2 regions of the Streptomyces sp. NPDC048483 genome follow, and region 1 is predicted to be linked to the other one. Evidence: riboswitches for the same ligand, from Rfam matches in the RefSeq annotation. Region 1 holds a riboswitch; the other holds the start of a gene.
What was found. A riboswitch is a leader RNA that binds a small molecule or an ion and turns the genes downstream of it on or off. The one in region 1 is predicted to bind S-adenosylmethionine.

Region 1 (14,344 bases):
TGGCTGCGGGCGTTCTTGAGGATTTCCTGGGCCTCTTTGCGGCCCGCGTCACCGGGATCCTTGAAATCGCCGGGCTCTTGTGGCCTGGCGCCCGGGTCGGATCCGCTGTCCACGGCGCTCTTGTAGGCCTTCACCTTCGCGTTGTACGCCTCGACCTGGTGAATGCGGGCGTCGAGCGCCTTCTTGCTCTTGCCCTCGGCCGCCTGCCACGCATCGATGGCCGACTGGGCCTTCTTCTGGGCCCAGTGGACGGTATCGGCGTACGCATCGAGGGCCTTCCACGCCGCCTCGCAGGCGTCCGCGGTCCGCATCCACTGCTTGGGGTGCGCATCGAACTTCTCGTGGAAGCTTTCGGCGGCCTTGCCCTTCCAGGACCCGGCATCCAGTTTGCGGATTCCCTGCCCGACACGTTCGAAGGCCGCGTAAAAGTCCTTCAGATGCGCCGCGGATTCATTGATCTTGGCGACGTCGCCGTGGATCAGCTCCTTGGGGTCGTCACTCTCACCCAGCTGCCGCTCGTCGACCTGCGCGCCCAGTGCGTCCGCGGCATCCTCGCCGACCGAGCGGACGGCGTCGGCCGCGCCGTCCGCACCGACATATTCGAGTCCGTCGGCAGTCTTGTCCGCCGCGTACTCGATGCCCTCACCGACCGCCTTCTTGGCGCCATCGACCGCGTCGCCGACCTTGTCGGCAGCGGAATTGATCCCGTCCCCGATGTCCCCGAGAAGGCCCATCAGTTCTTACCCCCGTTGTGCTGTAAGCAGTGGATGTGCAGTGGCGGCTGTGCACCGGTGTCTCAGGAACCGTCGTGGCCATGGCCGTGGTCGTCGGCCTGGGCCTGAAGATCACGGGCCTGTTTCAGCGGCCGCAAGGCCCAGTTGTGGTCCACGTCACCCGCCCACTTGGACGTCGAGAAGTCCTCACCTGTCTGCTCCGCCGCTTGCTTCACTTCCTGGAAGGCCTGCTGCGATTTCCGGGAAGTGGGGTCCCAGTCCGCGTCATCGAACTGGGTGACCGCGTTGTCCTCGCCGACCTGTTTCCACGTCCGATGCTTCAGCCGTTCCTCGGTCATCGTCGGGTCACCCATCAGCAAGGCATTAGCCCCGACCTTCAACGTCGTCGAAACGTACTGCTCCTGCTCGTGATAAAGACCGGCCGACAAATCAAGACGACGCGCGAATTCATCGGCCTCATGAATGAGCAGGCGAACACCCCAGCCCCAGCGCTCACAGAACGAATCGAATACGGAACTCACGTCGGCGTGACCGGCCTCCATTCCCGAGAGCGCCAACTTGTCGAATCCCTGGCCAAGTTGGGCGCTGGTGTCGAAACCGAGTTCCTTCAGCTCCGCAATCGCGTCGTGGATACCCTTGGTGACCTGCTTCAGGGCATCGGGGTCCAGCTCATAACCTTCGACGGACGTCATGCCGCACCTCCCTCAGTGAACGCGACAGGCCGCCCGCCGGCGGAGTTCGGCTCGGCGAGGTCGATCGCAGCAGAGTCCGGAACGATGCCGCTGACCGGCGGAAACAGCATCGGCTGCTCGCTTCCCACGTTTACGGCCACGCCCGCGGGACCCTCGATGGCGGGGATGACGACGTCCAGGAGACGTGCGCCGACGGCGCGTACGTACTCCAGCTCGGTGTCAGGTGCGGCACCGCGGGCCACGGCGAAATGGGACAGCGCCTCTTCGTCGGTGAAGGCGTACAGCCAGCGGATTCCGGACATCTCGGCCGACATGAGGGAATCGTTCACGACCGGGATGAATACCGAGGCGCGTCGGAATTCCCCCACCAAGGCGGCCGGATTCAGCTCCCCCTCATGAGCTGCCGCTATCTCGTCAGTCAAGTACATGGCGAACCCCCCGATTCCCCTCGCGCGTTGACACCACCATGACACATGGCACTGACACTGCGAGTCGAACACGCCAGCGACAAAACCGGCCCTATGGTTCTTTCGAATTCAATAAAGACGGCTCAACGGCTGGCCATCGCCGATGCGGAGGTGCTGGCCGGCGAGCGGACGCTGCCGGAGATCGCGGTGCGCTGCGGCTTCGGATCCGGCGAGGCATTTGGCCGGGCGTTCCGGGTCGTGCACGGCGTGGGCCACATCGGCAGGAGGAGTGAACTCGACTACTACCGCGGTGTGGTGACGGGTCCTCCCGGGCCCGAGGATCTGGACACGCTCACCGTCCCGGCCGGAGCCGGAGATTCGGCGCACCCGGCCGTCGGCGGACGGGACGCAGACAGCGAGAACCTTGAGGAAGGCCGAAACGACAGCGGCGGCGAGGCGGGCCGACGCCCCTCGCCGCCGCAGCGCCCGACAGTCCTCAGCAGCCGACGGACCAGGTGTGGGAGCCACCCTTGTCGTTCGCGCCGCCGTTGTAGCCGATCTCCTGCCCGGGAGCCAGACACAGGGTCACGTGTCCCTGCAGTTCACGGCCGTCGTACACCTTGACGTGGTCCTTGACGCCCGGCCCGGAGACGCCGTGGTTCGCCCACGAGGAGTCTTCGTTGGACATGTCGCCCTCCCACCAGTGATCGTCGCCACTGTGCTCGATCTTCATGCCCTGGAAGTTCGCGTCCGTCCAGACGCAGAAGTAGCCGCTGCGACAGTCCGCTGCCTCAGCGGCGGACGAGGTGGCCAGGGCGGCGCCGGCGGAGATCAGGGTGGCTGCGAGGACGGCGGTGGTGCGCTTCATGGTGCGGGGTCTCCCTTGGATGGGTGGTGGTTGAGCAGAGCCGTGGCTCCGGTGAGGGCATGTGCGCGCAGCCGCCGCCAGTCGGCGATCTCGGCGCGGTGCCGGGCGCGGACCTCGGCGAGGCTGCGGTGGGTGTGGGCGGCTTCGGGCTTGAGGTTGTTGACGGTCACCGACGCCCGGAACCAGCGGCGCTCATCGCCGTAGAGCCGCCGCTGGGCGGCGGCCAGGCAGCCGTCGGTGTGGGCGCGTACGACATAGCCGGTGGGCAGGGTGAGGGACAGCTCCGTCCGGCCCGTACCGAAGAGCGCGGCGGTGACCCGCTGTTGGGCCTTCCGTCGCTCGGCGGTGTGCGGCGGGCGCTGCCCGGCGCGGGGCGGGGTGAGGCCCTGGCGGGTGAGGCAGGCGTCGGTGAGGAGCCGGGTGGCGGTCTTGATCACGTCGTCCGGGGCGGGACGGGGCACCGGGGCCGGGGCCTGGCCCGTACAGCCGGTCAGGAGGCAGCTGGCAAGAAGGAGGCCGGAGAGGAGGCAGCCGGTCAGGAGCAGGGGGCGGGCCAGTAGTCCGGCGGTCCGCATACGAAGGCGCATCCGCGGATCAGCCCGGCTCGCAGCCCATTTTGGTGTCGCTCACGCCGTCGAACTTCGTCCCCCAGGCGGTCCAGTTGTTGTCGTAGTCGTCCGGCCGGATCTCCCGGTAGAGGCAGCGCCCGCCGGGCTGGTAGCTGATGGCGTAGACGCTGACGGGGGCGTGGGAGTCGAAGGAGTAGGCGTGCCGCTGCACGCGGGGGTCGGCCTCGCGGTAGCCGGGTGGGCTGTAGGCCCAGGCGCCTCCTGAGCCCATCTGGTGGGGCTCGGGCCAGAAGTGCACCTGGCCCGGCGGCACCGCCTGAGCGGCAGGCGCGGCCAGGCCAGCGGCAAGGACGGTAGCGAACACCGCGGCGGCGGTGGCGAGTTGACGCATACGGGAGGTCCCCCGGGGTGGCGGTCGATCTGGGCCTGATCACGCTCCCCGCGGGTTGTGCAGGTATGCGCCAGGCCACTCCCCAACTGATGTGCGTCGTAGCACCCGCACAGGTGACTGGTACTGGTACTGGTACTCCACAGCCCTGGCGTGGGCCCTGCCTCAGGCGTACTTGCCCATCTCGCTTGCCTCCAGCGCCGCCTTCTCGTTGACGCCGATCACATAGCCGTCGAGGTCGCGGAAGTAGAACATCCGCTGTCCGGTGTGGTCGGCGGTGAGTTCCTTGACGATCTCGGCGTTCTCGGCGATATGGCGGTGGGCGGCGTCGAGGTCGTCGACGGACAGGTAGAACATGCCGGCGAAGCCGATGGGGGTGTCCTTGAGGACCGGGAGCCAGTGCTTGAGATCCTCGTTGCGGTAGATCATCGCGCAGAAGTCGCCCTCGAAGAGCAGCATGTGGATGTCGTCGCCGGGGCGCGCGGCCCGGGAGTCCACGTCGAAGCCGAGCTTCTTGTAGAAGGCGAGGCTGGCGGCGGTGTCCTGGACGCTGATGCAGGGCGCGAAGGGCATATGGGTTCACCAAACGTCAAAGAGGGGGCAATTGGGACAAAGGTTAGCCCGCTGCCCGCCCTTCCCCGCCCGACCTTCGGTCGGAACACGCCCATCACCGCACCCATCGCCGCACCCGGCACCCGGCACGCGGCAGGCCGACCTCGGTACGCGCATCGGCGGAGCCGGCCGCGATGGCTCCCCCGAATCGCCGCCGCGACAGCCCCAAAAACGCCGCCGGGGCGGCACCCCTCGTACGAAGGGTGCCGCCCCGGCGAACGGGTGGACCTGCGGTCCGCGAGGACCGGCAGTCTGATCCGGTGGGCCGGATCAGAAGTCCATGTCACCGCCCGGCATGCCGCCGCCGGCCGGGGCAGCGCCCGCCTTCTCCGGCTTGTCGGCGATGACGGCCTCGGTGGTCAGGAACAGCGCGGCGATGGAGGCGGCGTTCTGCAGGGCAGAGCGGGTCACCTTCGCCGGGTCGATGATGCCCTCGGCGATCATGTCGACGTAGTCGCCGGTGGCGGCGTTCAGGCCGTGACCGACGGTCAGGTTGCGCACCTTCTCCACGACGACGCCACCCTCGAGACCACCGTTGACGGCGATCTGCTTGAGCGGGGCCTCCAGCGCGAGCTTCACGGCGTTGGCGCCGGTCGCCTCGTCACCGTCGAGCTCGAGCTTCTCGAAGACCGCGGAGGCCTGGAGCAGGGCCACGCCACCGCCGGCGACGATGCCCTCCTCGACGGCCGCCTTCGCGTTGCGAACGGCGTCCTCGATGCGGTGCTTGCGCTCCTTGAGCTCGACCTCGGTGGCGGCACCGGCCTTGATGACGGCCACGCCGCCGGCCAGCTTCGCCAGACGCTCCTGGAGCTTCTCGCGGTCGTAGTCCGAGTCGCTGTTCTCGATCTCGGCACGGATCTGGTTGACGCGGCCCTGGACCTGGTCGCTGTCGCCGGCACCGTCGACGATGGTGGTCTCGTCCTTGGTGATGACGACCTTGCGGGCGCGGCCCAGGAGGTCGAGACCGGCGTTCTCGAGCTTGAGGCCGACCTCCTCGGAGATGACGGTGCCACCGGTGAGGATGGCGATGTCGCCGAGCATGGCCTTGCGGCGGTCACCGAAGCCCGGGGCCTTGACGGCAACGGACTTGAAGGTGCCACGGATCTTGTTGACGACCAGGGTCGACAGGGCCTCGCCCTCGACGTCCTCGGCGATGATCAGCAGCGGCTTGCCGGACTGCATGACCTTCTCGAGCAGCGGAAGGAGGTCCTTCACGTTGCCGATCTTGGAGTTGACGATCAGGATGTACGGGTCGTCGAGCGACGCCTCCATACGCTCCATGTCGGTGGCGAAGTACGCCGAGATGTAGCCCTTGTCGAAGCGCATACCCTCGGTGAGCTCCAGCTCCAGACCGAAGGTCTGGGACTCCTCGACGGTGATGACGCCTTCCTTGCCGACCTTGTCCATCGCCTCGGCGATGAGCTCGCCGATCTGGGTGTCGGCGGCGGAGATGGAGGCGGTGGAGGCGATCTGCTCCTTGGTCTCCACATCCTTCGCCTGCTCCAGCAGGGCGGCGGAGACGGCCTCGACGGCGGTCTCGATGCCGCGCTTCAGCGCCATCGGGTTCGCACCGGCGGCGACGTTGCGCAGGCCCTCGCGGACCAGAGCCTGGGCCAGGACGGTCGCGGTCGTCGTGCCGTCACCGGCGACGTCGTCCGTCTTCTTCGCGACCTCCTTGACCAGCTCGGCGCCGATCTTCTCGTACGGGTCCTCGAGCTCGATCTCCTTGGCGATGGAAACACCATCGTTGGTGATCGTGGGGGCGCCCCACTTCTTCTCGAGGACGACGTTACGGCCCTTGGGGCCGAGGGTGACCTTGACGGCGTCGGCGAGCTGGTTCATCCCGCGCTCGAGACCGCGCCGTGCCTCCTCGTCGAACGCGATGATCTTGGCCATGTGAAGTGGTCCTCCCGGACATCGGGGTGGATTGCTCCGGACCGCGCTGGCGCCCGCGACGGACGGCCTGCATGCCGTGTGGTTCCTTGCCCCACCCGATCTGCGGACCTCGCCGACCCGATCCTTGGTTATCACTCTCACCCGGAGAGTGCTAACGCAATGATTAGCACTCGACCCCCTCGAGTGCAAGCGTGCGGATGGGTGGGCGGGGGGCTGGGGGGCCGGGGTGGCTACCCGCCCCGCACGCAAGAAGGCCCGCACCCCCTCAGGGGTGCGGGCCTTCTTGACGCTGCAGTCGGTCGGCGCCTCAGCCGGCCACCCGGACCATGTCCGCCTGCGGCCCCTTCTGGCCCTGCGAGATCTCGAACTCGACCCGCTGACCCTCCTCAAGGGTGCGGTAGCCGTCCATCTGGATCGCGCTGTAGTGGACGAATACATCCGCACCACCGTCGACCGCGATGAAGCCGTAGCCCTTCTCCGCGTTGAACCACTTGACGGTGCCCTGAGCCATGCCTAACTCCCCTATTACTGGCCCTTGCGCAGGACCGCACTCCGCGGACCCGGGTCAGACCTCACCCCTCGAAAGGCCCGTGGGGTGTGCGCCGGAACGCGTCGACCGCCGCTGAATGTATCTGCACCAATGCCCAGCGCAACAGGTCAATCGGACGAGAATTCCGGCGCCGGAGAATCCGCAATTATGCAGCCAAGTCGCATTACGCCAGGGCAAGTCGGGCCGGGCATAGCTCACGTATCCGACAATTCCTGCACACGCTTCGGGCACAACTCATCGCGATCAGATATGCGTGGGGCACGCGCGCGGAGTCGTACGAGGGTCATACGCAGGTTGTACGAGGGCTCGTACGAAGAAGATCGCCCCCATGGTATCGCCTTTCACGACATGGAATTGCCCCATCCACTTTTGGGTGGATGGGGCAATTCCAGTCACGCAGGACGAGAGATGGCGCAAATCAACTCGTTCAGCAGCCGCCGGCCACCGCCGGAATGATGGAGACGCCCGCGCCGTCCGGCGTCGGCGTCTCCAGGCCCTGCTCGAAGCGGACGTCGTCGTCGTTGACATAGACGTTCACAAAGCGGCGCAGCTTGCCCGCGTCGTCCAGCACACGGGCCGCGATCCCGGTGTGGTTCTTCTCCAGGTCGGAGATCACCTCGGAGAGGGTCGCGCCCTCTGCGGCGACCTCGGCCTCGCCGCCGGTGTACGTGCGGAGGATGGTGGGGATGCGGACCTTGACGCTCATGGGTTCTGCCTTCCAGCGACTGCGGGGTACGAGTTCAGGGGGGAGGGGCCGGGGCTCAGCCGGACAGGTCGGCCGCGCGGAACGCGTCCAGGCTCGGCCGGATGGTGGCCGTGGGCCCGGCAGCGACGGCGTCAAGCGTCTTGAGGCCGTCACCGGTGTTGAGGATGACGGTGGTCAGGGCCGGGTCGAGCAGACCCTCCTCGACGAGCTTCTTGGTGACGCCGACGGTCACGCCGCCCGCGGTCTCCGCGAAGATCCCTTCCGTCTGCGCCAGCAGCCTGATCGCGTCCACGACCTGCTCGTCGTTGACATCCTCCACCGCACCGCCCGTACGCCGCGCGATGTCGAGCACATACGGCCCGTCGGCCGGGTTGCCGATGGCCAGCGACTTGGCGATGGTGTTCGGCTTCTGAGGGCGTACGACGTCGTGCCCGGCCTTGAAGGCCGCGGAGACCGGCGAGCAGCCCTCGGCCTGGGCGCCGAAGATCTTGTAGGGCTTGTCCTCGACCAGGCCGAGGGCGATCAGCTCCTTCAGCCCCTTGTCGATCTTGGTGAGCTGGGAACCGGAGGCGATCGGGATGACGATCTGGTCCGGGAGCTGCCACCCCAGCTGCTCGCAGATCTCGTACGCCAGCGTCTTGGAACCCTCGCCGTAGTACGGGCGGAGGTTGACGTTCACAAAGCCCCAGCCCTCGCCCAGCGGGTCGCCGATGAGCTCCGAGCAGAAGCGGTTGACGTCGTCGTAGTTGCCCTCGATGCCCACCAGATCGCCGCCGTAGACCGCGGCCATGACGACCTTGCCGGCCTCCAGGTCGTGCGGGATGAAGACGCAGGACTTGAAACCGGCGCGGCGGGCCGCGGCGCCGACCGCGCCCGCGAGGTTGCCGGTGGAGGAGCAGGACAGGGTGGTGAACCCGAAGGCGCGGGCGGCCTCGACCGCGATCGCGACGACGCGGTCCTTGAAGGAGTGCGTCGGGTTACCGGAGTCGTCCTTGACGTACAGGCCGCCGGTGATGCCCAGCTCGGCGGCGAGCCGGTCGGCCTTGACCAGCTTGGTGAAGCCGGGGTTCAGGTTCGGCTTGTCGGCCACATCGGCGGGGACGGGCAGCAGCGGGGCGTAGCGCCAGATGTTGTCGGGGCCGGCCTCGATCCGCTTCTTCAGGCCCTCAGGGTCGCCGCTCGGGAGGTCGTACGCCACTTCGAGCGGCCCGAAACATTCCTGGCAGGCGAAAATGGGACCGAGATCGAAGCGCTGCCCGCACTCGCGGCAGGAGAGCGCGACGGCCGGGCCCAGAGCGACAGTGGGAGCATTTGCGGCGGTTTCGGTGACTTGCACAGCCATGGAGGCGAGGCCCTTTCTCCTCATCTTCCTCGCGACGCATCTCGCCGCGAGACGGACTTGGCACCTTCCCTAGCCGGGAGCCTCGCGCGCGCTGTAACTGCGGCGGAGACCGGCTGGAGGGTTGCCGGGGCTTCAACGGGCCGTATCCCTCTGCCCCTCTGGATGAGCGGTATGGCACTGGGCCGAAACCCAGGCGTTTGTGGCGGTGACCCCGGCATGCGACGGTCATCCGCGTTGTTCAAGACTGTAACCGAAGGCACTGACACTTGAGATAGTCGTCCGCACCGCGAGATGGATCACACAATGGATCACCCATGCGCCGCTGATCCGGCGGCCACCAAGGAGTCGTAGACGTGCTGGAAGAGGTGGAGCGCTGGCTTGGCAGCCGCTCCTGGTCGGCGGCCGACCGTCCACTCGGGCGGCTGCTGGAGGCCAAGCGCCAGACGAACCGCACGGTCAGCGTAGTCCTGCCGGCCCTCGACGAGGAGGCCACGGTCGGCGCGATCGTCACGGCGATCCGCCGGGACCTGATGACCGACGCCGTCCCCCTGGTCGACGAGCTGGTGGTGCTGGATTCGGGCTCCACCGACCGTACGGCCGAGGTCGCGGCGGCCGCCGGCGCCAGGGTCGTCCACCGGGACAGCGTGCTCCCCCGTATTCCCGCTCTCCCCGGCAAGGGCGAGGTCCTGTGGCGCTCCCTGCTCGCCACCTCCGGCGACATCGTCTGCTTCATCGACGCCGACCTGCGCGAATTCTCCGCCACCTTTGTCTCCGGCATCGTCGGCCCGCTGCTGACGGACCCCGACATCCACTTCGTCAAGGCGATGTACGACCGCCCGCTGGACACGGGCGGCGAAGGAGCCGGCCCCGGCCAGGGCGGCCGCGTGACGGAGCTGGTCGCCCGTCCGCTCCTCAACCTCCACTGGCCCCAGCTGGCCGGCTTCGTCCAGCCCCTGGGCGGCGAGTACGCGGCCCGCCGTTCCCTCCTGGAGCGCCTGCCCTTCCCGGTGGGCTACGGCGTCGAGCTCGGCCTTCTGGTCGATGCCCTGCACACGGTCGGCCTGGACGGCCTCGCCCAGGTGGACGTGGGCGTCCGCAAACACCGCCACCAGGACGGCCAGGCCCTGGGCCGGATGGCCGCCGCCATCTACCGCACCGCCCAGCTCCGCCTCACCCGCGGCCACCTGGTCCGCCCCCGCCTCACCCAGTTCGACCGCGGCGCGAACGGCTTCGTACCGCGCACCACGGACGTGGACACCGTGGAGCGGCCCCCGATGGCCGAGGTACCGGAGTACGCGGAGCGGCGGGCGGCCTGAGGCCCCTTTCCCGGCCGGTTTGCGTCGGCCGGTTTCCGTACGTTTGCGCGGATCGGTAGCGGGTTAATGTCGCGGCATGGTCTCCGAGCGCAGTGCGGTCCAGGGTGCGGTCCCGTCAGGTGCCGAGGTTCTCGTCGCGTCCAATCGCGGTCCGGTGTCCTACACCGTGGGGGAAGGCGGTGCGCTGACCGCCAAACGGGGCGGCGGCGGGCTGGTGTCCGGGCTCTCGGCCATCGGCCCCGATACGGATGCGCTGTGGGTGTGTGCGGCGCTCGGGGAGGGCGACCGGGAGGCCGTACGGCGGGCGGGCGGGGTCCTGGATCCGGCCGATACGGGCGGGCAGCGGGTCCGGATGCTGGATATTCCGGCGGACGTGCACGAGGACGCCTACAACGGAATTGCCAATTCCGTGCTGTGGTTCGTTCACCACATGCTGTATCAGACGCCGATGGAGCCGGTATTCGACACGGAATTCCGTGAGCAATGGGCGTCGTACGAGGAATACAACACGGCCTTCGCGGACGCGCTGGCGGAGTCCGCGGCGCCCGGTGCGGCCGTCCTCGTACAGGACTATCACCTGGCGCTGGTGCCCGGACTGCTCCGGGAACGCCGCCCTGACCTGCGGATTGCGCATTTCTCGCATACTCCGTGGGCGCCGGCGGAGTACTTTGCGATGCTGCCGGACGACATTCAGCGGAAACTGGTGGCGGGCATCCTCGGCGCGGATTGGGCGAATTTCCTGACCCAGCACTGGGCGCGGGCCTTCATGGACTGCTGCCAGTGGGCGCTGGGGGCGGAATGCGACGCGTACCGGCCGCGCGACGAGGATCCGTATCTCATCTCCACCTGGCTCAGGCCGCGCAAGACCCGTATCGGGGTGCACGGTCTCGGCGCCGACGCGGAATTCCTGCGCGAGCGGGCGCACCGCCCCGATGTCGACGAGCGGCTGGCGGCGCTGCGCGAGCAGATCGGCCGGACCGGCGGGACGGACCGGAAGACCATCGTCCGGGTCGACCGCACCGAGCTGTCGAAGAACATCGTGCGCGGCCTGCTCGCCTACCGCCGGCTGCTCGCCGACCGGCCCGAGTGGCGCGAGCGGGTGGTGCATATCGCCTTCGCCTATCCCTCGCGGCAGGACCTGGCCGTCTACCGGGAGTACACGGCGGAGGTCGCGCGCCTCGCCGAGGAGATCAACGCGGAGTACGGCACGGAGGGCTGGCAGCCCGTAGTACTGCACGTCAAGGACGACTTCGCGCGGTCGCTGGCTGCCTACCGGCTGGCGGATGTGGCGCTGGTCAATCCGATCCGGGACGGCATGAATCTGGTCGCGAAGGAAGTGCCGGTGGTCTCGGAGCGGGGCTGCGCGCTGGTGCTCTCCCGGGGAGCGGGCGCGTACTGGGAGCTGCGCGAGGACGCGATCGTCATCAACCCGTACGACATCAATGCCACGGCCGAGGCCCTGCACACCGCCCTGTCCATGGACGACACGGAACGGGCCGAGCGCAGCGCACGGCTGGCCGCGGCCGCCACCGCGCTGCCGCCGGCCCAGTGGTTCCTGGACCAGCTGCGCGCGTTGCGGGAGTGAGGCGGCGTCAGGTGGCGGCGGTCAGGTGGTCCGCCAGGGCACCCAGCAGCCCCACCACCCCCGTCGGCCCGTCCACCACCAGGTCGGCGCGCTCCGCCAGTTCGGTGACCTCGTTGCTGCCGCTGCAGACCAGGATGCCGGTGAGGCCTTCGGAGCGGAGCTTTTCGACGGCGCCGAAGGCGGCCAGGTCGCCCAGGTCGTCGCCGGCGTAGAGGACGGTGGCGGCGCCGGTTTCGTGGATCCAGTCGGCCAGGGCCACGCCCTTGTCCATGCCCGGGGGACGCAGTTCCAGGACGAGGCGGCCGGGTTCGACGATCAGGCCATGGCGTTCGGCGAGGGCGGCGAGCGGGCCGCGCAGCCGGTCGAAGGCGCCTTGGGGGTCGGTGGCGCGGCGGGTGTGGATGGCGATGGCGCGGCCGCCCTTGCGCTCGATGGCGGTTTCGACCCAGGTGCCGCGCCAGACGCCGGAGGCGTCGAGTACGCCGGGGAGTTCGGCCTGTATGGCGGCGACGCCGGGGTGCGGCGGCGGGGCGTGGACCGTGCCGGTGGCCGCTTCCCAGCGCTCGGCGCCGTAGTGGCCGAGGACGGTGAGGTGGTCGAGGCCGGGGACGGAGGCGAAGCCGCCGAGGCGGACCGCGACGGTGGCCGGACGGCCGGTGATCACGGCGGCGGCGCGCAGCCGCGGTACGAGGCGGCCGAGGGCGGCGGTGGCGCCGGCATGGGCGCAGGCCTTTTCCGGGTCGGGGACGATGTCGGCGAGGGTGCCGTCGAAGTCGAGGGCGATGACGGTGCGTTCGGGGTGGGCGAGGAGGTCGGCGAGCCCGTCGCGGCCGGCGCCGGTCTTCGGCGTGGGGAGGGCGCGCGGCGGCGCGGCGGAGTCCGGCGGCGGGGCGGACTGCGGGGTCGGTTCGGAGTTCGGCGTCGGCGCGGCGTTCCGGGGGCTGCCCATGGCGCCGACCCTACCGGCGGGCTGCGGGCGCACACCGGGTGTACGGGGGCATCGGGGCGGCGGGTCGGCACCCCCGTGCCCCGGGTGTGGTGTCAGCGGCGGGCGCGGCGGGCGTCGCGTATCCGGCGCAGGCGGTTGACGGTGACCGGGTCGTGGGCGAGCGCGCGGGGGTCGTCCAACAGGGCGTTCAGGAGCTGGTAGTAGCGTGTCGGGGAGATGCCGAGGCGCTCGCGGATGACGCGCTCCTTTGCCCCGGGGCCGGACCAGGAGCGGCGCTCGACGGCGAGCACCGCCGCGTCACGGGAGGAGAGCCCGGCGGCCTCGTGCTCGCCGCCCGTGCGGTCCGCAGCGCCGGCGTCGTCCGTGGCAGCGGCGTCGGTCGCGACGGCGGCGTCGTCCGTCGCGCCCCCGCCCGTGCCTTCGCTGCCGCCCGTCATGTCGGTACCGCCCCTCATCACATTCCCACGATAAGCCCACGGTCGGACAACGCCCGGGCGGCCGCCGGCGCCCTCACCTGACGGTGCTGTCCGCCGTGTCCGCCATGTTCTGGAGGTCGCTGAGAACGGCGGACGGGTTGCCTCCGGGGCCGACGGCGGCGCCCATCTTGGCCTTGACGGTCTTGGAGACCAGTGGCCAGGAGGTCTTGTCGGCCGGGTAGAACTCGGCGCCGGCGAGCTGCTTGAGGAAACCGTGCAGCTTGCTGTACTCGTCGTCGGCCATCATCGCCTGGGAGGCGGAAGCGGTGACCGGGAGCAGTCCGTAGGTGCCGGAGAACCTCAGCACGTTCTTCGTGCTGTAGACGAAGTTGAGGAACTTTCCGGCCTGGGCGCGGTGGCCGGGCTGCTTGAAGGCCATCATCCAGTCGGCGACGCCCATGGTGGCCTTGGCCTTGCCGTGGATGCCGGGGAGTTCGGTGGTGCCGTAGTCGATGCCCTTGGCCCCGGCCTGCTTCATCAGGGTGGGGTGGCCGTTGAGCATGCCCACGTCGCCGTCGGCGAAGCCCTGGAAGGCGTCGGCGCGGTTGACGTCGGCGGGGTCGCCCCCGGTCAGGCCCTTGCCGACGAGGTCCTTCTGGAGCCACTCGAAGGTCTTGATGTTCTCCGGCGAGTCGATCGTGTACTTGCCGATGGTGTCGGTGTAGCCGCCGCCTCCGCTGAGCATCCACATCAGCGTCTCGGCCTGGGTCTCCTCCGGGCCGAGAGGGAGCGCGAAGGGCGTCTTCACGCCGTGGTTCTTGAGCAGCCGGGCGTCGCGGGCGATGTCGTCCCAGGTCTTCGGCGGGTCGGTGATGCCCGCCTCGGCGAAGAGCTTCTTGTTGTAGAAGAGGCGCCGGGTGCTGGCGCCGAAGGGGAGGCCGTACGGCACCCGGTGGTATTCGCCGGCGTCCGCGAGGGCCGGGGTGAAGTCGGCCTGGACGGGTATGGAGAGCAGCTGGTCGGCGCTGTAGAGCTTGTCCTGCGCGGCGTAGTCGGCGTACGCGCCGATCTGGGCCAGGTCGGGGGCCTTGCCCTCCTTGACCAGGTCCGCGACCTTCTTGTCGACGTCCTTCCAGCTGTAGACGTCGACGTCCACCTTGATGCCGGGGTTCTTCTTCTCGAACTCGCGGGTGAGGTCGTCCCAGTAGTGCTGGGAGCTGTTGGCCTCGTTGTCGCCGTAGTCCGCGGCGATGAGCTTGAGCGTGACATCGCCGTCGCTCGCGCCGCTGCCGCAGCCGGTGAGAGTGAAGGTGA
Region 2 (14,344 bases), on a different contig from region 1:
TGTACGAGACCAGCTCCGCCGAGCAGATCCAGTGGATACTCGGCGACTCGGGCGCGGTCGCCTGCCTGGTGGAGAGTCCCGGCCATGAGGCCGCCGTGGAGTCCGTACGCGACCGGCTCCCGGACCTGGAGAACATCTGGCAGATCGAGCGGGACGCGGTGGCCCGGCTGCGGGCCGCGGGCGCCGACATCACCGACGCGGAGGTCGACGAGCGCAGCGCGCTCGCCGACGCGGACTCGCCCGCCACCATCGTCTACACCTCCGGCACCACCGGCCGCCCCAAGGGCTGTGTGCTCAGCCACCGCAGCTTCTTCGCCGAGTGCGGCAATGTCGTCGAGCGGCTGCGCCCGCTCTTCCGTACGGGCGACTCCTCGGTCCTGCTCTTCCTCCCCGTGGCGCATGTCTTCGGCCGCCTGGTCCAGGTGGCGGCGCTCATGGCCCCCATCAAGCTCGGCCACGCCCCCGACATCAAGCACCTCACGGACGATCTGGCCTCATTCCGCCCGACGATGATCCTGGGCGTCCCCCGCGTCTTCGAGAAGGTCTACAACTCGGCGCGCGCCAAGGCGCAGGCCGACGGCAAGGGCAAGATCTTCGACAAGGCCGCGGACACCGCGATCGCGTACAGCCGGGCGCTGGACACCGCCGACGGCCCCTCCCTCGGCCTCAAGGTCAAGTACAAGGTCTTCGACCGCGTCGTCTACGGCAAGCTGCGCGCCGTCCTCGGCGGCCGCGCCACCCACGCCATCTCGGGCGGCGCCCCGCTCGGCGAGCGCCTCGGCCACTTCTACCGCGGCATCGGCTTCACCGCCCTGGAGGGCTACGGCCTGACGGAGTCCTGTGCGGCCACCGCCTTCAACCCCTGGGACCGCCAGAAGATCGGCACCGTCGGCCAGCCGCTGCCCGGCTCCGTGGTCCGCATCGCCGACGACGGCGAGGTCCTCCTGCACGGTGAACACCTCTTCACCGAGTACTGGAACAACCCCTCGGCCACCGAAGAGGCCCTCTCCGACGGCTGGTTCCACACCGGCGACATCGGCACCCTCGACGAGGACGGCTACCTCGCCATCACCGGCCGCAAGAAGGAAATCCTGGTCACCGCGGGCGGCAAGAACGTCGCCCCGGCGGTCATCGAGGACCGTATCCGCGCCCACGCCCTGATCGCCGAATGCATGGTCGTCGGCGACGGCCGCCCCTTCATCGGCGCCCTGATCACCCTCGACGAGGAATTCCTCCCCCGCTGGGCCGAGGAACACGGCCACCCGGGCGATGTCACCCCCGCCGACATCGCCAAGGACCCGGAACTGCTGGCCGCCGTACAGCGGGCCGTCGACGACGGGAATGCGGCCGTGTCCAAGGCCGAGTCGGTACGCAAGTTCCGCATCCTGCCGGCGCAGTTCACGGAGGAGTCGGGGCATGTCACGCCGTCGCTGAAGCTGAAGCGGAATGTTGTGGCGAAGGACTTCTCCGAGGAAATCGAAGCGATTTACCGGGGGTGAAGCGCCCCACGTTGTCGGCTGCGGCGCCGTGGGGTCAAAGCAGCGCCTTCAGGCGCCCCGCGAGCCCGTCCCAGCGCCACTTCTCCTCGACCCAGGCGCGACCGCGTGCGCCCATCCGGTGGCGTAGATCGGGGTCCTTCAGGAGGGTGATGAGGCGTTCGGCGGTGGGGGCGGGGGCGCCGCCGGGGACGACCCAGCCGGTTTTGCCGTCGAGGACGGCGTCGGGGGCGCCGCCGGAGTCGCCGGCCACCACGGGCAGGCCGGTGGCGGAGGCCTCCAGGTAGACGATGCCGAGCCCTTCGACGTCGAGGCCGCCGCGGCGGGTGCGGCAGGGCATGGCGAAGACGTCGCCGGCGCCGAAGTGGGCCGGGAGTTCCTCCCAGGGAACGGCGCCGGTGAAGCGTACGGAGTCGGCGACGCCGTTGCGCAGGGCGAGGGCGTGGAGGTCCTTCTCGTAGGGGCCGCCGCCGACGATCAGCAGGACCGCCTCCGGGACCTCGGCCAGGACGGCGGGCATGGCCTCGATGAGGGTGTCCTGGCCCTTGCGGGGGACGAGACGGGAGACGCAGACGATGACCGGGCGGTCGGCGAGGCCGAGGCGGGCCCGTACGGCGTCGCCGCCCGAGGCGGGGTGGAAGGTCTTCTCGTCGACGCCGGGCGGGAGTTGGACCATGCGGGACGCGGCGGCCGGAGTGAGCGCGCCCGCAATCCGGGAGCGGGTGTATTCGCCGAGGTAGGTGAGGGTGTCGGTGCCCTCGCCGATGCGCCGGAGGAGCCGGCGGGCGGCGGGGAGCTGGGCCCAGCCCGCCTCATGGCCGTGCGTGGTCGCCACGATGCGCCGGGCGCCGGCGGCGCGGAGGGCGGGCGCCATCAGGCCGAGGGGGGCGGCGGCGCCGAACCAGACCGAGGAGCAGCCGTGTTCGCGCAGCAGGACGGTGGCGCGCCGGGTCACCCTGGGCGTGGGCAGGAGCATGGTCGTACGGTCGCGGATCACCGTGAACGGCTGCTCGGCATCGAAGGCGGCGGTGGCCGCAAGACCTTCCTTGGTGCGCTTCCACGTCGAGGCGTAGACGACGACCTGGGAGGGGTCCAGGCGCAGCGCCATGCTGTGCAGGAAGGCCTGGATGCCGCCGGGCCGGGGCGGGAAGTCGTTGGTGACGATCAGCGTCTTGTGCACGGTGGTCTTTCGCCAGGGGTTGCGCGGGGCCGGTCCCGGCCGACAGTACCGGGTCGCCGTCCGGCGGCGGGCGGCCCGGCCCGCCGCGCCCCTACCGCCTCCCGCGCGGCGGGTCGCTCACCGCAACTGCCCTTCCACATACTCCCGCCACTCCTGGGTGAACTCCGCGACCCCCATGCCCAGTTGGGACCGCAGCGCCCGGTCCAGCCGCTCGGCGCGGTCCTGGCGGCGGGCGTCGTGGGCGGAGGCGGAGCCAGGGGTGTGCCCGGCCCTGGGGCGGTGGGTGGCCCGGAGCACCTCGATCGGTGGCCCGAGCCGGCCCGCGGCGGTCTCGGCGCCGCTGCGGCCCGCGGCGCGGTAGAAGGCGATCAGCTTGGCCTCGCCCCACTTGTCGGCGATCATGCGGCAGGCGAGCCAGCCGCCCTCGTACGCCTTCGCCAGGCGGTCCGCGCCGGCCTGGAAGCCGAAGTCCTCGTCGGTGGGGAGGCGGTCGGGGGTCTTGCCGAGGGCGACCGCGCGGGAGAGTTCGGGGGCGGTGATGGCGGCCTTGCGGCGTATATCGCGATAGGCGACCCAGTCGGCGAAGCCCTCGGAGAGCCACAGGGGGGTGGCCTCGGTGGTAACCGTACGGGTGGCGACATGGGCGGTCTCGTGGGTGAGGACGACCGCGCGGCCGAGGTCGTTGAGTTCCTCGTACGCCTCCGGGTTGACGATCACCCGGTCCGCGGGGGCGGTGGCCGAGGCGCCCGCCTCGCCGGTGGTGACGGCCGCGATGCCCATGTAGCCGGCGGAGTCGCCGCTGCCCAGCAGCTGCGCCATCTGGTCGACGGTGTCCGGCGCCTCCACCACCACCTTCGCCGACCAGCTGCTCTTCCAGGCGTCGGAGACCGCGGGCACCGCCTCGTCCACCCGGTCCGCAAGATCGCGCAGCCGCGCCGGGTCGGTGGCGCCGCCCAGGACGAGGCTGTGCCGGCCGCGCACCAGCCGTACCGGGCCCTGGTCCCACAGCTGGCGGGTGCCGGGCCGCCCGGCCGGGGTGCCGTCGGTGTCCGAGGTGATCCGCCAGCGGCCGCCGCGTTCGGTGAGCGTGAGGTACTGGAGGGAGGTCACGGGCGCGGTGTCGTAGCCCTTGAGGCGGTAGCTCAGCCGTACCTTGGCGGCCATCCGGCCGTGGGGGCCGCCGGCCGGGAGCGGGAAGGCATCGGTGGAGACGAGGTCGTAGCGCCAGTCGGTGAGCGGGACCGCCGTGAGGTTGGCGATCAGGCGGCGCTGGCGGGCGCGGTAGGGGGTGGCCGCCCGCGGGTCGACGGTGGCCAGGAGGGCGGCGGTGTCCCGGTGGCGGACGGCCCGCGCGCGGGCGTCGAGCATCCGCTGGACGTCCGGGAAGCGGTCGCGCGGCGGGGACTGGGGTGCGCAGCCGGTGAGCGGGACGAGCAGCGCAAGGAGCGGGGCGGCACAGACCGCCGCCCCGGCCCGTGACGGCCATCGCCGCCGCGCCCGCTGACGTGACATGCCGCTGATCGTAAGTGCGACCCGCCCGGCGCAAAAACGCAGGGAAACGGCGGGAGGGGGGTCGAGGGCCGGTTCAGGGCCTGGTGACGGAGGCGACCGGCATCATGCCGACGGGGTCGTAGCGGACCCGGGCACCCGGATACGGGGCGTGCACGACCTGGCCGTTGCCCACGTACATCCCGACGTGGCTGGCGTCCGAGCGGTAGACGACCAGGTCGCCGGGCTGCGCCTGGGAGAGCGGCACCTGGCGGCCGGCGCCCCGCTGGGCCTCCGAGGTCCGCGGGATGGAGACTCCGGCGCGCGCATAGGCCCATTGGGTGAGTCCGGAGCAGTCGAAGGACGAGGGGCCGCTGCTTCCCCAGGCGTACGGGGAGCCGACGGCGGCGAGTGCGGCGGCGACGGCCGCGGCGGCCCGCCCGGAGGCCGGTACGGCGCCGGAGAGGTCGGGGAGGATCTCGTCCCGCCCGTCGCTGCGGGAGGCCCGGCCGTAGGCCGCCCTGGCGTCCCGCGGGAGGGCGTTCAGCAGGCGCTGGGCGGCGGCCAGCTTGCGCCGGACCGCCTTCTTGCCGCGGGCGACGTCCCGGCGGCCGGCCTCCAGGGCCGCCAGCTTCGCGGCGGTCGCCCGGCGCTGCTGCTCCAGGGCCCGCAGCGCGTCCTGGAGCTCGCGCAGCTCGTGCGCCCGGGTGCTGTTGATCCGGTCGAGGGCGAAGGCCTTCTCGAGGTAGCTGTCGGGGCGTTCGGAGAGCAGCAGGCGCAGGGCGGGGTCGATGCCGCCGCCCCGGTACTGGGCGGCGGCCAGGGCGCCGAGCCGGGTGCGCATCCGGTTGACCTGCTCCTGGGCGCGGGCGGTGCGGTCCTGGAGGTTCGCCACCTCGTCCCGCAGCCGCCGGGTCCGCTCGTCGGCGCCGTTGACGTTCTCGGTGGCCCGCTCGGCCTCCTCGTAGAGCTTGTCGAGCCGTGCGGTGGCCGCTTCCCGGCCCGCGGCGGGGTGTTCCGCGGGGTCGGCCGAGGCCGGTGTCCCCGACAGTGCGGCGGCCGCGGTTGCCAGGGCCGCCGAGACGGCGGTGACACCGGTGCGGGTGACGGGGCCTGGCTGTGAGGTACGGCGATGGGAGACCACGTGTGCCGCACTCCTTCCCTGTGCAGCCGCTGCCGCCCGGGAGGGCGGACGGTGACCCGCAGCTGCGAGGGCAGACAGTAACGGCGCAGGTCGGTGGCGACCAAAGACCCTTTTCCGTCCGCACAATGCCGCCCCGCCGGTGACTGCGCAGGTCACCGGCGGGGCGGGAAGTCAGCGGCGGGGGCCGCAATTCGCCCGTTCGGGCGGCAGGTTGCAACTGTTGTGAGGCTTTTCAGACCCTTGTGCCTGGTGTGATCAGACCCGCACGCCGAACGCGAACGGCATGTTGTTGATCGACTCGTAGCGCACCGCGGCGCCCGGCTTCGGGGCGTGCAGCACCGTGCCGTTGCCCGCGTAGAGGCCGATGTGGTGCAGGTCGTTGTAGAAGAGCACCAGGTCGCCGGGCTTGAGCTGGCTCTCCGAGCCGAGCCGGGTGCCGGCGTTGGCCTGCTCCTGCGAGGTGCGCGGCAGCGACTGGCCGGCTTGCTGGTAGGCCCAGGAGGTCAGGCCCGAGCAGTCGAAGGAGGAGGGGCCGGTGGCGCCCCAGACGTACGGCGAGCCGATCTTGGACTGGGCGGCGGACAGGGCGGCCGCACCGCGCTGCGACGCGGGCACGTCGTCGCCGAGGTCGGTCCGGTCGTTGGCGCGGTTGGCGCGCTCCTGCTCCGCCTGCATGGCCGCCTTCTCCTTGGCGGTCATGGCGTTGAGCAGCTCCTGCGCCTTGGCGAGCTTGCCCTTGATCTCGTCCTTCTTCTCACCGAGGACCTTGCGGGTCGCGCTGAGGTCCTCGATCTTGCCGGCGGCCTCCGCGCGCTCCTGGGCGAGCCGGCGCTGCTTGTCCGCGATGGTCTTGAGCTGCTCGGCCTGGTGGCCGCTCAACTGGTCGAGGGTGGAGGCCTTGTCCAGGTAGCTGTCCGGGTCGCCGGAGAGGAAGAGCTGGACCGAGGGGTCGATGCTGCCGCTGCGGTACTGGCCGGAGGCGACGGCGCCCAGGCCTTTGCGGAGCTGGTTGAGCTCCTGCTGGCCGCGGGCGACCTTGTCCTGGAGGCGGTCCACCTCCTTCTGGAGCTTGTTCTGGTCTTCCTTGGCGCCGTTGTACTTCTCGGTGGCCTGCTCCGCCTGCTCGTAGAGCTTGTCGACCTGGGCCTTGACGTCCTTCTTGGACGGGTTCGGGGCGGCCTGGGCGGCCTGGGAGGACAGGGCGACGGCCGCGGCGGCGGTCGCGGTGAGCACGGTCACGCGAGTACGGCTCGGCTGCTTGGGTCGACGGTGGGACGCCACGGGGGCGAGCTCCTTCTTCCTCCAGCCGCCTACCGGGAAGTGGGGGGTGAAACCCCGGCTCCGCGTGAACGCCGCGGACTCGGCGGTACCTCCACTGACCATCCCGGTTGGATAATCACCTGTATGAAGGTTCGAGGCCCGACCTTAGTAACCGAGTTGTGATCGCTTCAAATCCCCACAGGAAAAATCTGTGCCACGGGCCCCAAGCTTTACCAACATCACACAGGCAGTAAGCGGCACTTGACGCTCCGGTACGGCAGTCAAGGGAAAATCAAGTGGTTTTCCGGGCGGGACGCCCCCGGAGCCGCAAAACGGTCAGGTCCGGGCAAGTCGCTTGAGGAGCAAGGCAGATGCGACCGGCCGGGCGCCCGCCTTGGCGACGCCGTCGGCCACTTCCCGGTCCGTGGAGACCACGACGACCGGGCGGCCGGGCGGTTCGGCCCGTACCAGCTGACGAATCAACTCATCGGCCGTTACGCCCGGTTTGCTGAACAGGACCCGCACCCCGCGCGGCGGCGCGAGCAGCACCGGCGCCGCCAGCTCCGCGCCGTCGAAGACGCAGGTCATCTCCGCGCCGGTCTGCGCGGCCAGCACCGCCAGCCCGCCCAGCAGCCGCAGCCGCTGTTTGTCCAGAGGCATGGTGGGATAGCCGGTTTTGGTGACGTTGTAGCCGTCCACCACCAAATGCGCCTGCGGCAGCGCCAGTAGCTGGTCGAGCAGCGCCGGGTCCATCTCCGACAGCGCGCGGGTCGCGATGTCCTTGGGCGTCATCTTGCCGGGCGCGACCGCCTCGACGGTGTCCGCCGGATGGACGTTGGCGGGCGGCAGGGCCAGTTCGCGGCGCAGCCCCTGGGCGGCGTCCAGCACCGTGTCCAGCAGCAGCCGCAGCCGCATGTCCTCGACGCTGCGGCCTTCACGGGCGGCCCGCCGGCTGGTCTCCAGCGCCGTCTCGACCTCGGCGACACGGGCCTTGAGCCGGCGCAGCTCGCTGTCCGCGACGGCCTTCTCCGTCGCGGCCTGGGAGCGCGCGGCGTCCACCGCGGACGCGGCCTTGCGCACCGCCGCCTCGCCGCGCTTGACGTCGCTCAGCGCGCTCCGCAGCTTGCGATGCAGCGACTCGCTCTCCTTGCGGGCCGCGTCCAGATCGGCCCGGACCCGGTCGGCGTCCGCACGGGCCTCGCTGCGCGCCTGCGCCAGCTCCTCGCGCAGCCGGGCCAGCTCCCGTTCGGCCTCCTCACCGGCCCGCTCGGCGCGCACCCGCTGCGCCTCCTCGCCGGCCGCCGCGACGAGCTTGACCCAGCCCTCGGGGCGCAGCACATAGGCCGCCGCCGCAACGTCCAGCGGATCGGCGGCCGCGGGCGGGGTGCCGTCCTCCAGGGCCGCGGCCAGCTCCGGCTGGGCCTCGCGCAGCTTGCCCGCGATCCGCTGCCGGAAGACCGCGTCGCTCTCCAGCGCCGCGGCCATCGCATTTCCGGCGAACTTGGCGCGGCGGGTGGGGGTGAACCGGGCGTACTGCCGCAAGGGGGGCGGGAGTTCGGAAACCGTCAGCGCACCGAACGACTCCGCGGTGAGCGCCACGACACGGCGCCGTACGCCCTCGGGCAGCGGACGGTCGAGCACCTCGTCGACGGCATCCTCCGATGCGTCGGCGTGCGCCGCCCCCGGCTCCCTTTCTGGACGCTCCACCACGGCTTGATCGCTCCGATCTCAGGCGCTCGCGCCCGGCCGGTCCACCAGCTCGATCTGGTCGACCGCGTTGCACCAGCGGCAGCGCACGGACTCGATGCTCTCACTGAGGACCTCGCGCTCCTCCACCTTCGGCTCCCCCGCAAGGTCCAGGTGGACGTACTCCACGACCTTGGACCGGCGGGTCACATCGAAGCGGGTGAGGTTGCCGCAGAGCGTGCAGCGCCACCGCGTTTCGGCCGTCGGCAGGGGAGCAGCCATCGTGTTGTCCTCTTTCGTACTCGTCATGCTCGTCGGTCTCGTGCTGATGTACGGGTTCACGCGGTGCGCCGTCGGACTGCGGAAATACGCAAGGTACTGACTGCAACCCTACGGCCTGGAGGGGGCCGGGTGCGGGCCGTGCCCAGGAGGCGGGACACGGCGAGGCACTCTGTCCCGAATGCCCCCATTACGCCATGATCACTTCATGACGGCGCCGCCCCTGTTCCCGGGCATCCCCCGGCCACCGCACCCCGCCCGCTCCCTGGCAGCGGCCTTCTCCCGGACGACGAACGTCCTCATCGGGCTGTGCTGCGTCATCTTCGCGATCGGCCCGGCCTCCGGCCTGAACCATGTGTACGGCCACGGCGACGCCCTGCTACAGGCCCAGACCGCCTACTTCGAGCGCTGGGGCGTGATTCCGCTCGATCTGTGGAGCGGCTCGCTCCGCGCCCTGATCACCCCGTTGACCGCGCTGTTCGTCCACGGCAGCTGGCTGCACCTGCTCGGCAACATGCTGTTTCTGTACGTCTTCGGCGGCATGACCGAGAGCCGGATGGGGCGGCTGCCGTTCACCGCCTTCTACCTCGCCACCGGCTACCTCGCCCTGCTCGGCTACGCCGCCGCGCACGCCACCTCCGGCCAGACCCTGGTGGGCGCCTCCGGCTCGATCTCCGGCGTACTCGGCGCCTTCCTCTACCTCTTCCCCAGGGCCCGCGTCACCAGCGTCTTCCCCTTCCTCTTCTTCCTCCCCCTGCGCTTCCCCGCCTGGATCGTGCTGCTCTTCTGGTTCGTCCTCCAGTGGCAGGCCGCACAGGCCGGCCCCCACGGCCCCGGCGTCGCCTACCTCGCCCATGTGGTCGGGTTCGCGCTCGGCTTCCTGTACGCCTGGGTGCGCTACGGGAGGGATAGTGTGGGGTCCACCAGGGAGAACGCCCCGGCGACCGAGGGAGAGAGCCAGCCGTGATCACGTCGATCGTGCTCATCAAGACCAGCGTGGACCAGATCCCGGAGATCGCCCAGCAGATCGCCGCGCTGGACGGCGTCAGCGAGGTCTACTCCGTCACCGGTGCGCACGACCTGATCGCCATGGTGCGGGTCGCCGCCCACGACGACCTTGCCGATGTCATCCCTGGCCGGATCAGCAAGGTCCCTGGCGTCGCCTCGACCGAGACGCACATTGCGTTCCGCACGTACTCCCAGCACGACCTGGAGGCGGCGTTCGCCATCGGCCTGGACGCGTAGACGCGTAGCGTCTGCGCCCCACGTTGTTGGCTTTCCCTCCGTGGTGGTGTCTCGCCGTTGCTCCCCCACTGCCCTAAAGGGCGTGGGAGGTACCCCCAGCGGCGGGCGTGGTGTTGTCGGGTGCGGTGACGGCCCTCCGGACTCCGTCCTGCGGGCCGTCCCCTCCCGTGGGTGGGCGGAAAGGGCCGGTGGGGGCGTGCGTCGCTACGCACACCCCCACCGGTTTTCTTCCCCCCACAACGGGGAGGGGCCGGGCCGCAGGACGGAGTCCGGAGGCCCGGTCCCTCAGCCGAACAGCCCCGCGCAGCGGCACCAGCCCGCCAAACGGAGGCAAAGCCAGGCACGTCGGCCCAGGCAAAGCGCAGCGGAGCGGTGGGAAAAGGCCTACGCGGACGCGGGTACGCAACGGCCGTCCTCGGTGCGGTAGTTCCACCGCGCGCCGTCCGCGACCAGTTCCTTGACCGCTCGCACGAAGCGGTCAACATGCTCGTCGGGGGTGCCGGCGCCGAAACTGACCCGGATGGCGTTCAGAGAACGCTCACCCGGCGCCGCCTCGGGCGCACCGCACTCCCCCGGCTCCTGCGGCTCACTGCCGAGCAGGGTCCGTACGAGCGGGTGGGCGCAGAAGAGGCCGTCGCGGACGCCGATGCCGTACTCGGCGGACAGCGCGGCCGCGAAGTGCGAGCTGTTCCAGCCCTCGACGACGAAGGAGATCACGCCCACCCGCGGGGCGTCGTCGCCGAAGAGGGAGAGGACGTTGACCTCGGGCACCTCGGCCAGGCCCGCCCGGACCCGGGCGATCAGCGCCTGCTCGCGGGCGACCAGTTGGTCGAACCCGGCCTCGGTCAGCGCCCGGCAGGCGGAGGCGATGGAGTAGGCACCGATGACGTTCGGGGAGCCGGCCTCGTGCCGGGCCGCGGTGGTGTGCCACTCGACGTCCACGCCGCCGTCCGCGCGGCGGGACACCTTGCGGCTGGCGCCGCCGCCCGCCAGGTACGGCTCCGCGTCCTGGAGCCAGTCCGCGCGGCCCGCCAGCACCCCGGCGCCGAACGGCGCGTACAGCTTGTGTCCGGAGAAGGCGACCCAGTCGACGTCCAGCTCCGCGATGTCGACGGGGTGGTGCGGGGCGAGCTGCGCGGCGTCGAGGACGATCCGGGCGCCGTGGGCATGCGCGGCGGCCGCCAGCTCCTGTACGGGCCAGAGCTCACCGGTGACGTTCGAGGCGCCGGTGACGCACACCAGGGCGGGACCGCTCCGCTGCGCTCCGCCTCCGCTCTTCACCGAGTCTCCGGAAGCGGAGCACGGCTCGCGCTCGGCCAGCGCCTGCTCGAGGATGGCCACCGCCTGCTGCGGGGTGCGCGGCGCGTTCAGGTACGTCACGGCGGTGTCCGCGCGCTGTTCCCACGGCAGCAGCGACGCGTGGTGCTCGGTCTCGAAGACGAACACCTGGGTGCGGTCCGGGAGTACGGCCGCCAGCAGGTTGAGCGAGTCGGTCGTGGAGCGGGTGAAGACGACCTGGTCGTCGGCCCGGCAGCCGAGGAAGTCCGCGATCGTCTTCCGGCTGTTCTCGAAGAGGTCGGTGGACAGCTGCGAGAGGTATCCGGCGCCGCGGTGCACGCTGCCGTAGTACGGGGCGTAGGCGGCCACGTCGTCCCAGACCCGCTGCAGGGCCGGGGCGCTGGCGGCGTAGTCCAGTGCGGCGTAGGCGGCCTCGCCGCCGGTCACGAGCGGGACGGTGACATCCCGGCCCAGAACCGGCAGCGGGGCACAAACGGAACGGTCGGCGGCAACGGCGGAAACAGACATGGCGAACTCCCGTAACAGGAAAGCGAATTCACCGCGGGCGGGTGCGCGGAAGGGCACCGCACAGCACACGCGGCGGGAAAGAAAAGGGGTGCGGAAAAGGGGCCGACGGCCCTATCGCATTCGCTGAATCACGGAAGAGGCTCCCTCGAGGACCAGGATCCCTGGCGAGGGATCCGCGCTTGCCGCAGACCTCGCTGCCTGCGGCCTGGTCATCACCCGGGGCACCCCGCCACGGACGGAGGGTTGCCGGACAGCGGGCCGGGGCCTGTGTCGCTGTCACTCGTGACCTGCGCAGCATCATGCCATACGGCCGATGCGCCGCAAGCCCCGGTCCGGATGACGGACCGGGGCTTGCGTCACACCGTGCGTGACGGGGTGCTCAGGCGTTGGTTGCGGCCACCCACCGCTCCAGCACGCGCTTGGCCGCCCCGGAGTCGATGGCCGCGGCGGCCTTCGCCATCCCGGCCCGGATCTGCTCCGCCAGCGGCGCGTCCGTCGGCTCCAGCGCCACCAGCGCCGCCGCGGCGTTCAGCACCACCGCGTCGCGTACCGGGCCGGTCTCGCCGTCCAGCAGGCGGCGGGCCACATCGGCGTTGTACGACGCGTCCGCGCCGCGCAGCGCCTCCACCGGCACCAGGTCGATGCCGACGTCCCGCGGGTCGAAGGCCTCCTCGCGCACCGCGCCGTCCCGCACGATCCACACCCTCGAGGTGGCGGTCGTGGTCAGCTCGTCCAGGCCGTCGTCGCCGCGGAAGACCAGCGCCGACGAGCCCCGCTCGGCGAGCACCCCGGCCAGGATCGGCGCCATCCGGGCGTCGGCGACGCCGGTGGCCTGGGCGCGGACCCGGGCGGGGTTGGTCAGCGGGCCCAGCACATTGAAGGTCGTACGGATGCCGAGCTGACCGCGGGCATTGGCGACATGGCGCAGCGAGGGGTGGAACTTCACCGCGAAGCAGAAGGTGATGCCCGCTTCCTGGGCGACCTCGGTGACCCGCTGCGGAGTGAGGTCGAGGTTGACGCCGAGCTTCTCCAGGACGTCGGAGGCGCCGCTGGCCGAGGACGCCGCGCGGTTGCCGTGCTTGACGACCTTGGCGCCGGTGCCGGCCACCACGATCGAGGACATCGTGGAGATGTTGACGGTCTTGGCACCGTCGCCGCCGGTGCCGACGATGTCGACGCTGGGGCCGGGCACCTCGATCAGCCGGGCGTGTGCGTACATGGTGCGCACCAGGCCGGAGATCTCGGCGACGGTCTCGCCCTTGGCGCGCAGGGCCACCGCGAACCCGGCGATCTGGGCGTCGCTGGCCTCGCCCCGCATGATCTTGTCCATCGCCCAGGCGGTGTCGTCGGCGGCGAGGTCACGGCCGTCCAGCAGGGCGTTGAGGATGCCCGGCCAGGTGTGGGCCGCCACGCTGTCGCCGCCAACCGGGGTCACAACGTTCATGGTCCACACTCCTGGTCTGTCTACTGCCTGTGACCTCACCCTATCGAGCCGCGGGAACGCCGGAGGGCCCCGTCCGGTGCTCGGACGGGGCCCTCTGGGTGGCGTACTACGTGCGCCTTACAGCGCTGTGGTGATCAGTGGTGGCCGTGGCCGCTGGTGATCTCCTGGTACTCCTCGACCGTCGGCTTGGGGATGACGTTGTCCTCGCCGTAGTAGGTCTTCGAGAGCTTGGCACGCAGCTTCTGCGACCGGGTGAACTTGCGGCGGACGCCGTTCTCGTCGACCTCCGGGCCCAGCTCGTAGGGGGCGGGCTGCTCGTGCTGGGTGAGCACGTGCAGCTGCTCCTGGCCGAGCGGCTCGTGGACCTCGACGAACTCGCCGTGCGGCAGGCGCTTGATGATGCCGGACTCGCGGCCGTGCAGCACCTTGTCCTTGTCGCGCCGCTGCAGACCCAGGCAGATCCGCTTGGTGGCGATGAAGGCCAGCACCGGAAGGACGAAGAAGCCGATCCGGACGAACCAGGTGAGCGAGTTGAGCGACAGGTGGAAGTGCGTCGCCCACAGGTCGTTGCCGCCGCCGATCAGCATCACGAAGTACGCGACGAGCCAGGCCACACCGAAGCCGGTGCGGGTGGGGGCGTTGCGCGGGCGGTCCAGGATGTGGTGCTCACGCTTGTCGCCGCGGACCCAGGACTCGACGAACGGGTAGACCGCGATGGCGACCAGGACCAGCGGGAAGATCAGGATCGGGATCAGCACACCGAAGTTGATGGTGTGGCCCCAGAAGTCCCACTCCCAGCCCGGCATGACACGCACCAGGCCCTCGGCGAAGCCCATGTACCAGTCCGGCTGCGCACCGGTGGAGACCTGGTCCGGCCGGTACGGCCCGATGGCCCACACGGGGTTGATGCTGGCGACCGCGGCGATCACCGAGATCACACCGAAGACCAGGAAGAAGAAGCCTCCGGCCTTGGCCATGTAGACCGGCAGCAGCGGCATGCCCACGACGTTGCTGTTGGTCTTGCCGGCACCCGGGAACTGCGTGTGCTTGTGGTAGAAGACCAGGATCAGGTGCGCCACCAGCAGGCCGAGCATGATGCCCGGCAGCAGCAGGACGTGCACCGTGAAGAACCGCGGGATGATGTCGTGGCCCGGGAACTCGCCGCCGAAGATGAACATCTGCAGGTACGAGCCGACCAGCGGCATCGCCAGGATGACGCCCTCGATGAACCGCACGCCGGTGCCGGAGAGCAGGTCGTCGGGGAGCGAGTAGCCGGTGAAGCCGGTGAACATGCCCAGCACGAACAGCAGGAAGCC

Region 2: linked by a shared signal. The riboswitch ahead of AB0D04_RS28450 (aminotransferase class V-fold PLP-dependent enzyme) and the one ahead of thrC (threonine synthase) in region 1 are both predicted to bind S-adenosylmethionine.

Annotation. Positions count from the first base shown of each region.
Region 1 covers NZ_JBEZJZ010000014.1:66,550-80,893, reverse strand. The annotation lists gene AB0D04_RS10615 (putative T7SS-secreted protein) at 1-734, opposite strand, end outside; gene AB0D04_RS10610 (hypothetical protein) at 797-1,426, opposite strand; gene AB0D04_RS10605 (SseB family protein) at 1,423-1,854, opposite strand; partial or broken gene AB0D04_RS10600 (AraC family transcriptional regulator) at 1,948-2,106, shown strand; gene AB0D04_RS10595 (peptidase inhibitor family I36 protein) at 2,330-2,701, opposite strand; gene AB0D04_RS10590 (hypothetical protein) at 2,698-3,276, opposite strand; gene AB0D04_RS10585 (hypothetical protein) at 3,296-3,661, opposite strand; gene AB0D04_RS10580 (VOC family protein) at 3,824-4,231, opposite strand; gene groL (chaperonin GroEL) at 4,541-6,166, opposite strand; gene AB0D04_RS10570 (cold-shock protein) at 6,474-6,677, opposite strand; gene AB0D04_RS10565 (MoaD/ThiS family protein) at 7,144-7,422, opposite strand; gene thrC (threonine synthase) at 7,478-8,764, opposite strand; SAM riboswitch class I at 8,782-8,933, opposite strand; gene AB0D04_RS10555 (glucosyl-3-phosphoglycerate synthase) at 9,118-10,080, shown strand; gene AB0D04_RS10550 (trehalose-6-phosphate synthase) at 10,157-11,665, shown strand; gene otsB (trehalose-phosphatase) at 11,673-12,614, opposite strand; gene AB0D04_RS10540 (DUF3263 domain-containing protein) at 12,707-13,051, opposite strand; gene AB0D04_RS10535 (extracellular solute-binding protein) at 13,125-14,344, opposite strand, start outside.
Region 2 covers NZ_JBEZJZ010000069.1:6,726-21,069, reverse strand. The annotation lists gene AB0D04_RS28495 (AMP-dependent synthetase/ligase) at 1-1,499, shown strand, start outside; gene AB0D04_RS28490 (glycosyltransferase family 4 protein) at 1,534-2,676, opposite strand; gene AB0D04_RS28485 (hypothetical protein) at 2,794-4,188, opposite strand; gene AB0D04_RS28480 (NlpC/P60 family protein) at 4,262-5,308, opposite strand; gene AB0D04_RS28475 (NlpC/P60 family protein) at 5,564-6,589, opposite strand; gene AB0D04_RS28470 (NYN domain-containing protein) at 6,905-8,278, opposite strand; gene AB0D04_RS28465 (hypothetical protein) at 8,297-8,536, opposite strand; gene AB0D04_RS28460 (rhomboid family intramembrane serine protease) at 8,742-9,500, shown strand; gene AB0D04_RS28455 (Lrp/AsnC ligand binding domain-containing protein) at 9,497-9,778, shown strand; gene AB0D04_RS28450 (aminotransferase class V-fold PLP-dependent enzyme) at 10,163-11,584, opposite strand; SAM riboswitch class IV at 11,755-11,872, opposite strand; gene trpD (anthranilate phosphoribosyltransferase) at 11,964-13,028, opposite strand; gene AB0D04_RS28440 (ubiquinol-cytochrome c reductase cytochrome b subunit) at 13,163-14,344, opposite strand, start outside.